DNA from 4 places in the Shewanella vaxholmensis genome. Region 4 is predicted to be linked to each of the others. Evidence: predicted binding sites of a transcription regulator. Region 4 holds the regulator's gene; each other region holds the start of a gene.
What was found. Region 4 encodes MetJ, which represses methionine synthesis genes. Its sites were predicted from a motif close to TAGACGTCTAGACGTCTA; they were not measured.

Region 1 (3,191 bases), 110 kb from region 4:
CAATTCCGCACAGGCAGCTGTAGTGGAAAATCATAAAACTCGCTCCTTGAAAGAAGCTTTGATCCGCTTAGGTCAAGTGAATATCTATCGCTATGCCTTTACGTTTTATCTGAAAGAGCGTCTCGATGAGCTGCCGCAGCCCTATAAAAAGTTGGTCCAAGGTTATTGGAAGTTGACTGAAGATATTGCAACGGATGCGGTGGACAGTTTAGCGGATATGGAAGGCGTCGAGGTTGATGCTGATGAAGTGCAAACCTTGGCCCTGTTCAGTGTGTTCGGCCAAATTATTGCACTGACCGCATTTGCCTATTTAAATGCTAATGCCGAACAATCATTCCCTTTAAGTGTAATCAAGTCATTGATTGATAATCAACAGCAGACATTAACCATTGAAGCGTTCGAAGCGTTAGATTTAGATCAGGATTTACGCCAAGAGTTTATGATTGCCCATAATTTGCGTCAGACCCGTAATTCGAATTCCCCTGGTTTAATCCTGCGCCGCGTATTGTCTATGCGTGGTCTATTGATGAATCCGCTGTAATATTTAGATGCGACAAATAACGGTTTGAACGAATAAAATAACCATTTAATTCAATAAAAAAGCCTGCATTCGCAGGCTTCTTTATTAGATTTTACCGGTATTAATTTGTCTTCTGCTGGCGAGATAAACCTTCACTCGCCACCAGTTGTAACCAATTTTGGATCAATGTTGAGTTAGCACTATGGCGGCGATAGGCGCCAAATAGAGGCCGTTTTAAGCCTTCTTGTCCTAGCTTTACCGTAGTAAGGCTTAAGCCGTGACCTTCATTTATCGACCAGTTCGGCAGGGCAGCGATACCATCTTTGCAGGCGATACGTTGCAATAACATCATGGTCAAATCACAGGTTTTTTGCTCACCCGCTTCTATGCCCGCAGGTTCTAAAAAGTGGCGATAAATGTCTAAACGCGTCAGCGGTACGGGATAGCTAATTATCGGTAAACGCGCTAATTGCTTAGGGGTGACATAGGGCTCTTTCGCTAGCGGATGATCTTTAGCAACCACTAACTTTACTTCAAAATCAAACAAATGCTGATAAGCAAGTGAATGCCCAGGCACAGGATCTGAGGTCAGCACTATATCCAGTTCGCCCATTTCTAGGGCATTGAGCGAGTCAAACAAGTGACGGCTCGACAAGTCTAACTCGGCTTGGGGATGTTCTTGTCTAAATTGCTCCATCACAGGCATTAACCAGCGAAAACAGCTGTGACACTCAATGCCGACACGTAACTGATTGGTTTCGGTTTCAAGGCCATTCTTAAGATCTGTCTCGGTTTCTAGCACCTTAGGCAAAATCTCTTCCGCGAGATGAAGCAGACGCGCACCTTCTTGGGTGAATGACAGCGGCTTACTTTTACGCACAAAAATAGGCGAGTTAATCCTTTGCTCCAACTCCTTTATTTGGTGGGAGAGGGCGGATTGAGTGACAAAACGTTTTTTGGCTGCGCCCGCCAAACTGCCACTTTCCTTCAGGGCCATTAAGGTTCGCAGATGTCTTAGTTCGATCATGTTCACTCCAGGTGAATTTCGCTCATGTTGTGCTTGAAATCAATTCGGTTGCTGGAATAGAGACTAACACAATAAACTTCTAGACGTCCAGACGCCCATTGTTATTTATCAAGGCGGAAATACTGAAAAGTGCCAAGAGAACACAATCTGGTGGGTGCAAGTGCCGAATTTGGCTTATCTCAAATAAAGGAAGATAGGGTATGCAATTAAATAGTCTTGGGTTTCCCCGTATCGGGCGTCGACGTGAATTGAAATTTGCCTTAGAAAAATACTGGCGTGGTGAGAGTACTCAAGCCGAATTATGTGAAGTAGCGAGTGAACTGCGCCGTACCCATTGGCAGTGGCAAACCGCAGCGGGCGTCGAGCAAGTGCCCGTGGGGGATTTTGCCTTTTACGATCAAGTATTAACCCTGAGTGCGACCTTGAATGCCATCCCTGAGCGTCATCGTGGTGAAGGCGCTATCGATCTCGATACTTTATTCCGCGTTGCCCGCGGCAGAGCGCCGACAGGCCAAGATGCGCCAGCCTCTGAAATGACCAAATATTTCAATACTAATTATCATTATTTGGTGCCAGAGCTGACGCAAAACCAAGAGTTTTCGATTGCTTACGAGCAGTTTTTTGATGAAGTCAGCGAAGCGCAAGCGCTAGGCTATAAAGCAAAACCTGTGCTACTCGGCCCTGTTAGTTACTTGCACCTTGCTAAAACTGTGGGTCAAGAGTTCGATAAGTTAAGTTTATTGCCTCATTTATTAACAGCTTATGCTGACATCTTGGCGCGTTTCGCCGCCCAAGGTGTGGAATGGGTGCAGTTAGATGAGCCTGTGTTGGCATTAGAGTTAGACGCGCAGTGGCAAGCGGCGATAGCAGAGACTTATCAAGCGCTAAGCACTATAAACGTCAAGGTTCTTTTGGCGAGTTATTATGGCGGTATTGTGCATCATCAAGCCCTAGTATCTGCCTTGCCTGTTGCTGGTTTGCACTTAGATTTAGTTACTGCGCCAGAACAACTGGCTGTGTTTGCAAATGCGTTGCGCAGTGAGCAAATTTTGTCGGTGGGCGTGGTTAATGGCCGTAACGTGTGGGCGGCAGAAATCGATTTGATTGCTGAGCGTATTGGCGCAGTGGCGCGTGATTTAGGCGATCGTCTGTGGATTGGCACATCATGTTCATTGCTGCACAGCCCAGTCGATTTAGATGTTGAAGTCAAACTATTACCTGTGCTGCGTAAGCAGTTAGCCTTTGCTAAGCAGAAACTGTTGGAATTGAGCAAAATTCGCCAATTATTGTTGGCGCCTAATTCGGATGAAGCACAAAAAATCAGTACTTTTTGTATCGCTCGTCGTCAAGCCAAAGCGCAGGCTGCAGATAAGCAAGTGATTGAGCGTGTTGCGGCATTAACCACTGCGGATTACGAGCGTGTCAGTGATTTCAGTGTGCGCCAAAGCGTGCAGCAGCAAAAATACCATTTACCTCTGTTACCCACCACTACCATAGGTTCGTTCCCACAAACACCGGCAATCCGCGGACTACGCAGCCGCTGGCGTAAGGGGGAGCTCAACGATGCGCAATATACAGAGCAGTTACAGCAAGTGACCCGCGATACTATCGAACGCCAACTAAAACTGGGTATCGACGTACTCG
Region 2 (3,191 bases), on a different contig from region 4:
TGTTCTGTCGTACCAAAGTTCCTCTGCCACCATTTTACGCAAACCCGTCAACATCAAATCCAAACGTTGATCGGCAAACAACAGGCCACGAATACCGAGTAACATAGCCGACTCTTGATCTAAAGAGTCACGCTCAACTTGGTACAGCGCCACGGGGAAATGTGATACTAAGCGCGAAGCCAGTAAAGGGATCCCCTTGTTATCGAGTGCAGCGCCCTTTTGGGTGATCAGATAAAAACTTCGACGACTCTTATCTAAATCTAATTCCGCCGCATGCTTAACGATACGAGTTTTCAAGCCTATGGATTCAGCGAGTAACGCTAAATGACATGGTGCCGCCATTTGATGTAAAAAAACTAATTCATTAATTGTGCTCAATGACTCTCCTCCCTGAAAAGTATTTTCTATTAGCAAAATGGTATGTTTGACCAGCCTCTTTAGTTAGATTTTTAAACATTCCATTAACCTAGTTGATTCTGACTAGTTAAAGACTGAAAAACATCACCCAAATGTACTATTCCCTTTTAAATCCTAGTAAGTTCGACTAACTGACGGAATATAATTGGAATAACAGCATAAAACTCCATTAGGTTTAACCGACTCACGAAATCTAGTACTTTCAAACTATGAAGACACCCATCGAAAGTTGCAACACAAAAATAACATACAGGCAATAAGAAAGTGTGACAGCTAAATGCCATCACACTCATGTTAGAAGCTTTATGGAAGAATGAACTTATGACTCAAGCTGAAACAATCAGCAACTCACGGCCACTAGCGTCTGAGTTTAAGTGCTGCTATTTGCTTATCTTGAAAACGAGACAATAAAACGAGTGCGACAATTGCGCCAATTAATGCCATTAACATATCTGATTGAGTGTCCCACACATAGCCTTGGGTTCCCAAAAAGGCTTCAGCGCCTTCACCTGTTGCCACTGCAACCCACCATTCAATGAGTTCATAAAACGCCGAAAACGCGAGCACAAAACATGTGACCAAAAACGCACACCAAGCACCGGGTTTGACCGCTTGATTACGCAGCATAATTTCACGCGCTAACATGGCAGGGATAAAACCTTGCGCAAAGTGACCTAACTTGTCGTAATTATTACGTTCTGAACCCATCCAATGGGCAATCGTGTCGAATAATGGCACTTCAGCATAGGTGTAATGCGCGCCGACAAACAGCACACAGCAATGGGCTAACACTAAAACATACACCAGCGGCGTTAATGGGAAGCGTTTGCGGGTAAAAAATAGCAGTGGCACAGCCACTAATGCGGGAGCCGCTTCGAGCCACCAAGTGAAAGGATCTGCGGGATTTATTGCCGACCAAACGAGCACTAAGAGGTAAATAGCACACCACGCGATTTTGTTATTCAATGTTTCTTCCTCTTATGCGATATTGTTCTTAATTTAGAATATTAACTTTAGCCATCTAGCCCTCCACACTGAGTAAAAAAAGTGCTATTTTGGTGGGTGAAGGTTGTCAGCATATCATAAGAAACATTTCTATTAATTAGAGGGTACCCATATCATGGCGAAACATTCGCTGGACAAGGATAAGATCAAGATCCTGCTGTTGGAAGGCGTCCACCAATCTGCAGTCGATGTACTTGAGCGTGCGGGATACACCAACATCGAATACCACAAAGCCTCATTAGGCGATGAAGCATTAATTGAATCCATCAAAGATGCACATTTCGTGGGACTTCGTTCACGTACCCAATTAACTGCCGAGGTGCTGAAACGTGCCGAGAAGTTGATCGCGATCGGTTGCTTCTGTATCGGAACCAACCAAGTTGATCTTGCCACCGCCGAATCCCTTGGTATCCCAGTATTTAACGCACCATTCTCCAACACGCGAAGTGTTGCCGAACTCGTGATTGGCGAAATCATTATGCTGATGCGCGGTATCCCTGAGCGTAACGCCATCGCCCACCGTGGTGGCTGGATGAAAACCGCCGCTGGCAGCTACGAAGTGCGCGGAAAAACCTTAGGCGTAATCGGTTACGGTCATATCGGTACTCAGCTTGGTATTCTGGCTGAGACGCTGGGCATGCGCGTGGTGTTCTTCGATATCGAAGACAAACTGCCGCTAGGCAATGCACAACAAATTCATTCAATGGAACAATTACTGGCGCAAGCTGACGTAGTGAGCTTACACGTACCTGAAACCCCACAAACCAAAGACATGATAGGCGCAGCTGAATTTGCGGCGATGAAAAAGGGCAGCATCTTTATCAACGCATCACGCGGCACTGTAGTCGATATCGAGGCCTTAACAGTCGCACTCAAAGAGCGCCACCTTGCGGGCGCGGCGATTGATGTGTTCCCAGTTGAGCCGCAATCGAATGACGATGAATTTATCAGCCCACTTCGAGGTCTTGATAACGTATTGCTGACACCGCATGTGGGTGGTAGTACTGCTGAAGCCCAAGAAAACATTGGTATCGAAGTCGCTGGCAAGCTCGCTAAATACTCAGACAATGGATCGACCGTATCTGCAGTTAACTTCCCTGAAGTTTCGCTGCCTATGCATAAAGGCACCTCACGCTTACTGCATATTCACCAAAACCGTCCAGGCGTGCTGATCAAGATCAACCAAGCCTTCTCGGAAAAAGGCATCAACATTGCCGCGCAATATCTGCAAACCACCGCAGAAATTGGTTATGTGGTCATGGAAGTCGACACCCACCAAGCCGAAGAAGCTTTAGTGGAATTGAAGGCCATTGAAGGCACACTGCGTACCCGCGTGCTGTTTTAACTGCGTACCCGCGTGCTGTTTTAAACTTTAAACTCCACTCGCTTTAAGCCTATCGACTAAAGCACACATAATAAGGCGCACAGATCATTCACAGATATGTGCGCCTTATGCTTTTGAGCCAACTGGAATTCCGTTACAATCTAGCCTCTCACATCGTCTTTATTTTCAGGATCTCGCTATGACTATTTCAGTTTCTACGCCCCATTGGGATCTGGACGCTACCTTGCCTCCACTTATGCTTGCCAACTTATCTCATTTGGGCCTCATCAAAGTCGTTGGAGAACAAGGCCGCAGTTTTATCCATGGCCAAGTGACCACAGATATCAGCTCATTGGCCACAGATCAATGGCGCTGGGGCGCCCATTGCGATCCTAAAGGTAAAATGCTGGCCAGTTTCAGAACCTTTGCCATTCAAGATGCACTC
Region 3 (3,191 bases), on a different contig from region 4:
TTTTGTTAAACAAAGAGGTGGTGAGTCATAGGGGAAACAATGACAATGAATGCAGCACCACTGGCGATACAATGATTTTGCTTTGGGGAACCCAAATTTCAGGCATAAAAAAACCGCTGGGTAGCGGTTTTTATGCTTTGCAATCTTAACGGGTTTTAATCGAAACCGATTATAGACCCGCGTCAGCGCGAAGTGCTTCAGCTTTGTCAGTTGCTTCCCAAGGGAATTCGTTACGACCAAAGTGGCCATAAGCGGCAGTCGCTTGATAAATCGGACGTGCTAAATCGAGCATGGCCGTTAAACCGTATGGACGCAGTTCGAAGTGTTGACGTACTAACTTGATCAACAAATCTTCAGACACTTTACCCGTACCGAAGGTTTCGATGCTGATAGAAGTCGGCTCTGCCACACCAATAGCGTAAGACACTTGGATTTCACAGCGATCAGCAAGACCTGCTGCAACGATGTTTTTTGCCACATAACGGGCAGCATATGCCGCGCTACGGTCAACTTTTGATGGGTCTTTACCAGAGAATGCGCCACCACCATGACGGGCCATGCCGCCGTAGGTGTCAACGATGATCTTACGACCGGTTAAGCCGCAATCGCCTACTGGACCACCGATAACAAAACGGCCAGTTGGGTTGATAAAGAACTTAGTGTCTTTGTTTAGCCATTGAGCCGGTAATACTGGCTTGATGATGGTTTCCATCACGCCTTCAATTAAGTCGGCTTGTGATACGTCATCTCTGTGCTGAGTCGACAATACGACAGCATCAATACCAACAATTTTGCCATCATCATAGGCAAATGTGACTTGGCTTTTCGCATCTGGGCGTAACCAAGGCAGGGTGCCGTTTTTACGCACTTCAGACTGACGCTTCACTAATGCGTGGGCATAAGTGATAGGCGCTGGCATTAGGACGTCGGTTTCGTTGTTGGCATAGCCAAACATTAACCCTTGGTCGCCTGCACCTTGCTCAGCAGGGTCAGCACGGTCTACACCTTGATTGATATCAGGTGATTGCTTACCAATGGCGTTTAATACCGCGCACGAGTCTGCATCAAAACCCATATCTGAGTGAGTATAACCAATTTCACGCACCGTTTTACGGGTGATTTCTTCGATATCAACCCAAGCAGAAGTCGTGACTTCGCCACCGACTAATACCATGCCAGTTTTGACATAAGTTTCACACGCCACGCGTGCTTTTGGATCTTGAGCCAGAATTGCATCTAGCACAGCATCAGAAATCTGATCTGCAATCTTATCGGGATGACCTTCTGAGACCGACTCAGAAGTAAACAAGTGCTTTGCCATAGTAGGAAAATCTCGTCGTTAGCATTCAAACGTGTAGAAGCATCTACATCTAGACGGCTATTTTAGTTTAAATCCGATTGCCGATCACCCCCAGTGAGAAAAAATCCTCTCAGATTGTGACCTGAAAACGACTATATTTAGTCTTAAAGAAGTTATTTTTATTATATTTCATGGCATTAGGACTAATCGATTTTTAATAAATTTATTTCTCCATTACAAGTGATCCTTGCTATGCCCACTCAAGTAAACGCCAGTAAAGTGACTAGCTTGTTTCTGCAGCTTATATATCTAGCTACCTGAATCCTGCATCTTCAGGTTGTTTGGGAATATATTCGGCCATCTTTTGCTGAGTGAATGATAATTTTAGTTTGCGTCACACTGGCATGTAGGGGAAAATATGCATCCAAATTGCCCGCTAGACCCCACAAACAAGCAGGAGAGAGCATGTCTTCCCGTAAAGTACTCGCAAACGCAATCCGTGCGTTAAGTATGGATGCAGTTCAAAAAGCAAATTCAGGCCATCCCGGCGCCCCAATGGGTATGGCAGATATTGCTGAAGTGCTGTGGAATGATTTCCTTAAGCACAACCCGACCAATCCTAAATGGGTAGATAGAGACCGTTTCGTCCTTTCTAACGGTCACGGTTCAATGCTGATCTACTCTTTACTTCACCTGACAGGTTATGAATTACCAATCGAAGAGCTGAAACAGTTCCGTCAATTGCATTCAAAAACCCCGGGTCACCCAGAATACGGTTACACCCCAGGTGTTGAAACCACAACGGGTCCACTCGGCGCGGGCATCAGCAATGCTGTCGGTATGGCGATTGCTGAAAAAACCTTAGCGGCACAGTTTAACCGTGATGGTCACGATATCGTTGATCACTACACTTACTGCTTCGTCGGCGACGGCTGTTTGATGGAAGGTATTTCCCACGAAGCCTGTTCATTAGCCGGTACTTTAGGTCTAGGCAAACTGGTCGCATTTTGGGATGACAACGGTATTTCTATCGATGGCCATGTTGAAGGCTGGTTCACCGATGATACGCCAAAGCGTTTTGAAGCTTACGGCTGGCATGTGATTGCCGGTGTTGACGGTCATGATAGCGCGGCAATCCGTGCTGCTATCGAAGCGGCTAAAGCGGTGACCGATAAACCAACCATGATTTGCTGCAAAACCATTATCGGTTTTGGTTCACCCAACAAATCTGGCAGCCACGATTGCCACGGCGCGCCATTAGGCGATGCGGAAATCGCAGCAGCCCGTGAATTCCTTGGCTGGCCATACGCACCGTTTGAAATCCCTGCTGACGTTTATGCCGGTTGGGATGCCAAAGAAGCCGGTGCTGCCCGTGAAGCAGCATGGAACGAGAAGTTTGCGGCTTATAGCGCAGCTCACCCAGAACTGGCTGCTGAATATGAGCGCCGTGTACTGAAAGGTGAATTACCTGCTGATTTTGAAGAAAAAGCGCAGGCATTCGTGCAAGCATCACAGGACAAAGCCGAAGGTATTGCGAGCCGTAAAGCCTCACAAAATGCCATCGGTGCTTTCGGTGCTATGTTACCTGAACTGTTAGGCGGCTCTGCTGACTTAGCGGGTTCTAACTTGACACTGTGGTCAGGTTCTAAAGGTATTCAAGACGATCCAGCCGGTAACTATATTTACTACGGCGTGCGTGAATTTGGCATGAGCGGCATTATGAACGGTGCTTCGCTGCATGGTGGTTTCATCAATTACGGCGCAACTTTCATGATGTTCATGGAATACGCCCGTAACGCAGTCCGCATGTCGGCGCTGATGGGCATTCAAAACATCTTCGTTTATACCCATGACTCTATCGGTCAAGGTGAAGATGGTCCAACGCATCAGC
Region 4 (3,191 bases):
GTTTAAGACTGACAGCCACGACAAAACTTTAGTGAAGATGCACGGTTTAGAATTGCCTGTGATGGCGATTGAAATTCTGTTCCTGTTCATGTTGTTCTGCGCCTTGTACTTCAAGGGCGGCGCGGCGGCTGCGGCCTTAGCATCGTTAACGTCTGGGTTATGGGCAAGCGTGTTCTGGATAGGCGTTGTCGGTATAGGTTTTGGTATTCCATTGCTGTTTATGCTGCTACCCGCCGCGACTCGCCACACTAAGGGCGCGATGATCATGGTGGCTTGTGCGAGCTTAACGGGCGTACTCGCCTTAAGACACTTTATTGTGTACGCAGGGCAAAGCTATTTAAGCTGAGTGTAAGCTGGCTTTAGATATTGATAGATAAAGAAAAGCACTGGCAATGTCAGTGCTTTTTTATTGTTTGAATCTTGAGAAGGTTTGCCAGTACAAGCAGGACGCTTATTGGGGTAATAACTCGATAACCGACTTCACCGTTAGCACTAAGGCGCTGATACTGCACAGGACTAAGGTCGCTATTTTAGTCTTGTCTTTATCGACACTGCCCACCAATCGCCCCGCGACTAAATACCCTAAAAGCACTGAAGGTAGCAACATCAACGACAGCCACAGGTGCTTCAATTCTAATAAGCCAGTGATCGCCAGAATGACCATAGCTATGGTGGAACTAAAAATGAAGAAGGCCGACAGGGCGGCGCGAAACTGCGAAGCGTCTTTGCCTGACAATAGAATCGCCATCGGCGGGCCACCAATAGCGGCAATATTACCGAAAATCCCCGAGACGACACCCGCGCCGAAGAGGGTTTTCTTATTCACGGGTAGGCTGAATTTATACAGGCTAAGGATCACCGCGACCGCTACAATGGCGGCGATGGATAACCCGAGTATGGGCTGAGGTGCAAACAGTAATAGACTTGCGCCGATAAAACCGCCGGGCACGCGACCTAAGAGTGCATATTGCAAGCCATTGAATTCTAAGTGGCCACGTTCACGGAATAAGGTCAGTAATGCTATGGTAAATCCCATGGCGATAACGGGACCGGGCACGAGATCGGGGTCGACGATATACAGCAAAGGACTGGCTACCACCGCAAGTCCAAATCCAATCAGGCTCTGGGTTAAGGCGCCAAGAAACACGACCAGCGAGGCTAAGGCGAGTGTCTGTGGATCTATTAGAGAAAACATAGGATTCCATATAAACAAAAAGGGATCGTTAACGATCCCTATTGATGAGCACTGTGATATGACTTTGAAAGCGACGAGTCGCTATTCCATATCTTCCCACTCGATCCCCATCTCGTCCATCAGCAACTTGGCTTCGGCGGGAATACTGTCTGGGCTGTCTTTTGACAGATCTTCATCGTTAGGCAATGGCTGGCCAGTGTAGGCGTGCAAAAATGCCTCACACAACAGCTCGCTGTTGGTGGCGTGACGCAAATTATTGACCTGACGACGCGTACGTTCATCCGTGAGGACTTTTAGCACTTTGAGCGGAATAGACACAGTAATTTTCTTTACTTGTTCATTCTTCTTGCCATGTTCAGCATAGGGGCTGATGTATTCCCCATTCCATTCAGTCATTGACTCACCTGTTATAACGCTAAATTCGGGGCAGATTTTAAACCCTTACAAACAACAGTCAAATTATTGCTACTATTTCTTTGTGATTGCAAACAGATTTCTTTATGTTTAGACGTCTAAACGTCTTAACGCCTATTGACGATGGCGTTGTGCTTAGGTACATTTAGACGTCCAGACATCTCTATCAGTCTACCGAATTTAGGAGTCCACCCATGGCAGAGCGTCAATTAGCCACACTGGCAGTGCGTCAGGGTATCGAAAGCGATACTCAATATGGCGCAGTTGTGCCACCGATTTATTTGTCGACTAATTACGCCTTCGATGGTCATAAAAATCCCCGCGAATTCGATTACAGTCGTTCAGGCAACCCAACGCGCTGCATTTTAGGCGAAGCATTAGCGCAATTAGAAAAAGGCGCCACTGGCATAGTGACGTGCACTGGCATGGCGGCCATCACCTTAGTGACTACTTTACTCGGCCCCGATGACCTATTAGTTGTGCCCCATGATTGCTATGGTGGTTCCTACCGTTTATTTACCAACTTGGCGAAGAAAGGCCAGTTTAAGCTCATTGTGGTCGACCAAACCGACAGCCAAGCGTTAGCCGCCGCCATTGCGCAGAATCCTAAGATGGTGTGGCTCGAAACCCCATCGAACCCGTTATTGCGTGTGGTGGATATCGAAGCTATTGCTAAGGCGAGCCATGGGGTCGGCGCGCTGGTGGTGGTCGATAACACTTTTTTATCGCCGATATTGCAACAACCCCTATTGTTAGGCGCGGATATCGTTATCCACTCCACCACTAAATACATCAATGGTCACAGCGATGTGGTTGGCGGCGCAGTGGTTGCCAAAGATGCACAAATTGGCGAAAGCTTACATTGGTGGTCGAACACGTTAGGCTTAACGGGATCGGCTTTTGATAGTTACTTAACCCTGCGCGGCCTACGCACCTTAGCGGTGCGAATTCGTGAACATCAAGCCAATGCCCAGCGCATTGTTGAGGTATTAACGCAAAGCCCTGTGGTGAGCAAAGTTTATTACCCCGGTCTTGCGGATCACCCAGGTCATGCGATTGCAGCCAAGCAACAACAAGGCTTTGGCGCTATGCTGAGTTTTGAGCTCAAAGGCGGCGAGGCCGAAGTGGTGGCCTTTTTAGGTGCACTCAGCTTATTTAGCGTGGCGGAAAGTTTAGGTGGCGTTGAAAGTTTGGTGGCCGTGCCCGCAACTATGACCCACAGAGCCATGGAGCCGCAGGCGCGTTTTGAGGCAGGCATTAAAGACACCCTATTGCGTCTATCGGTGGGTATTGAAGATGCCGCCGATTTAGTTGCAGATATTCAAGCAGGATTAGCCGCCGTTGCGGCTTGTCAGTAGAGGAATAATAGATGGCACGTTGTCACTTACATAAATTTGGTGGCTCCAGTTTAGCGGATGCCGATTGTTATCGCCGAGTCGCCCATATCCTGTTAACCCACGGTCATAGCGATGACCTTGTGGTGGTCTCTGCGGCGGGTAAGAGCACGAATTTCCTGTATAAATTATTAGCGCTGCGTGATGCGGGTCAGTTGTGGCAAGAAGAATTACAAGTGCTGACCAGC

Region 1: metE (5-methyltetrahydropteroyltriglutamate--homocysteine S-methyltransferase) is a predicted target of MetJ. The motif match lies at 1,620-1,637, and genes of this name have one in related genera.
Region 2: serA (phosphoglycerate dehydrogenase) is a predicted target of MetJ. The motif match lies at 1,432-1,449, and genes of this name have one in related genera.
Region 3: metK (methionine adenosyltransferase) is a predicted target of MetJ. The motif match lies at 1,364-1,381, and genes of this name have one in related genera.

The regions. Positions count from the first base shown of each region.
Region 1 covers NZ_JAUOEV010000010.1:37,549-40,739, reverse strand. The annotation lists gene Q4Q46_RS10550 (HDOD domain-containing protein) at 1-541, shown strand, start outside; gene Q4Q46_RS10545 (LysR family transcriptional regulator) at 642-1,547, opposite strand; gene metE (5-methyltetrahydropteroyltriglutamate--homocysteine S-methyltransferase) at 1,748-3,191, shown strand, end outside.
Region 2 covers NZ_JAUOEV010000017.1:97,795-100,985, forward strand. The annotation lists gene Q4Q46_RS14985 (helix-turn-helix transcriptional regulator) at 1-378, opposite strand, end outside; gene Q4Q46_RS14990 (DUF2238 domain-containing protein) at 775-1,383, opposite strand; gene serA (phosphoglycerate dehydrogenase) at 1,538-2,767, shown strand; gene ygfZ (tRNA-modifying protein YgfZ) at 2,946-3,191, shown strand, end outside.
Region 3 covers NZ_JAUOEV010000002.1:291,018-294,208, reverse strand. The annotation lists gene metK (methionine adenosyltransferase) at 170-1,321, opposite strand; gene tkt (transketolase) at 1,766-3,191, shown strand, end outside.
Region 4 covers NZ_JAUOEV010000010.1:151,162-154,352, reverse strand. The annotation lists gene nrfD (NrfD/PsrC family molybdoenzyme membrane anchor subunit) at 1-346, shown strand, start outside; gene Q4Q46_RS11040 (sulfite exporter TauE/SafE family protein) at 452-1,195, opposite strand; gene metJ (met regulon transcriptional regulator MetJ) at 1,277-1,591, opposite strand; gene metB (cystathionine gamma-synthase) at 1,804-2,967, shown strand; gene Q4Q46_RS11025 (bifunctional aspartate kinase/homoserine dehydrogenase II) at 2,979-3,191, shown strand, end outside.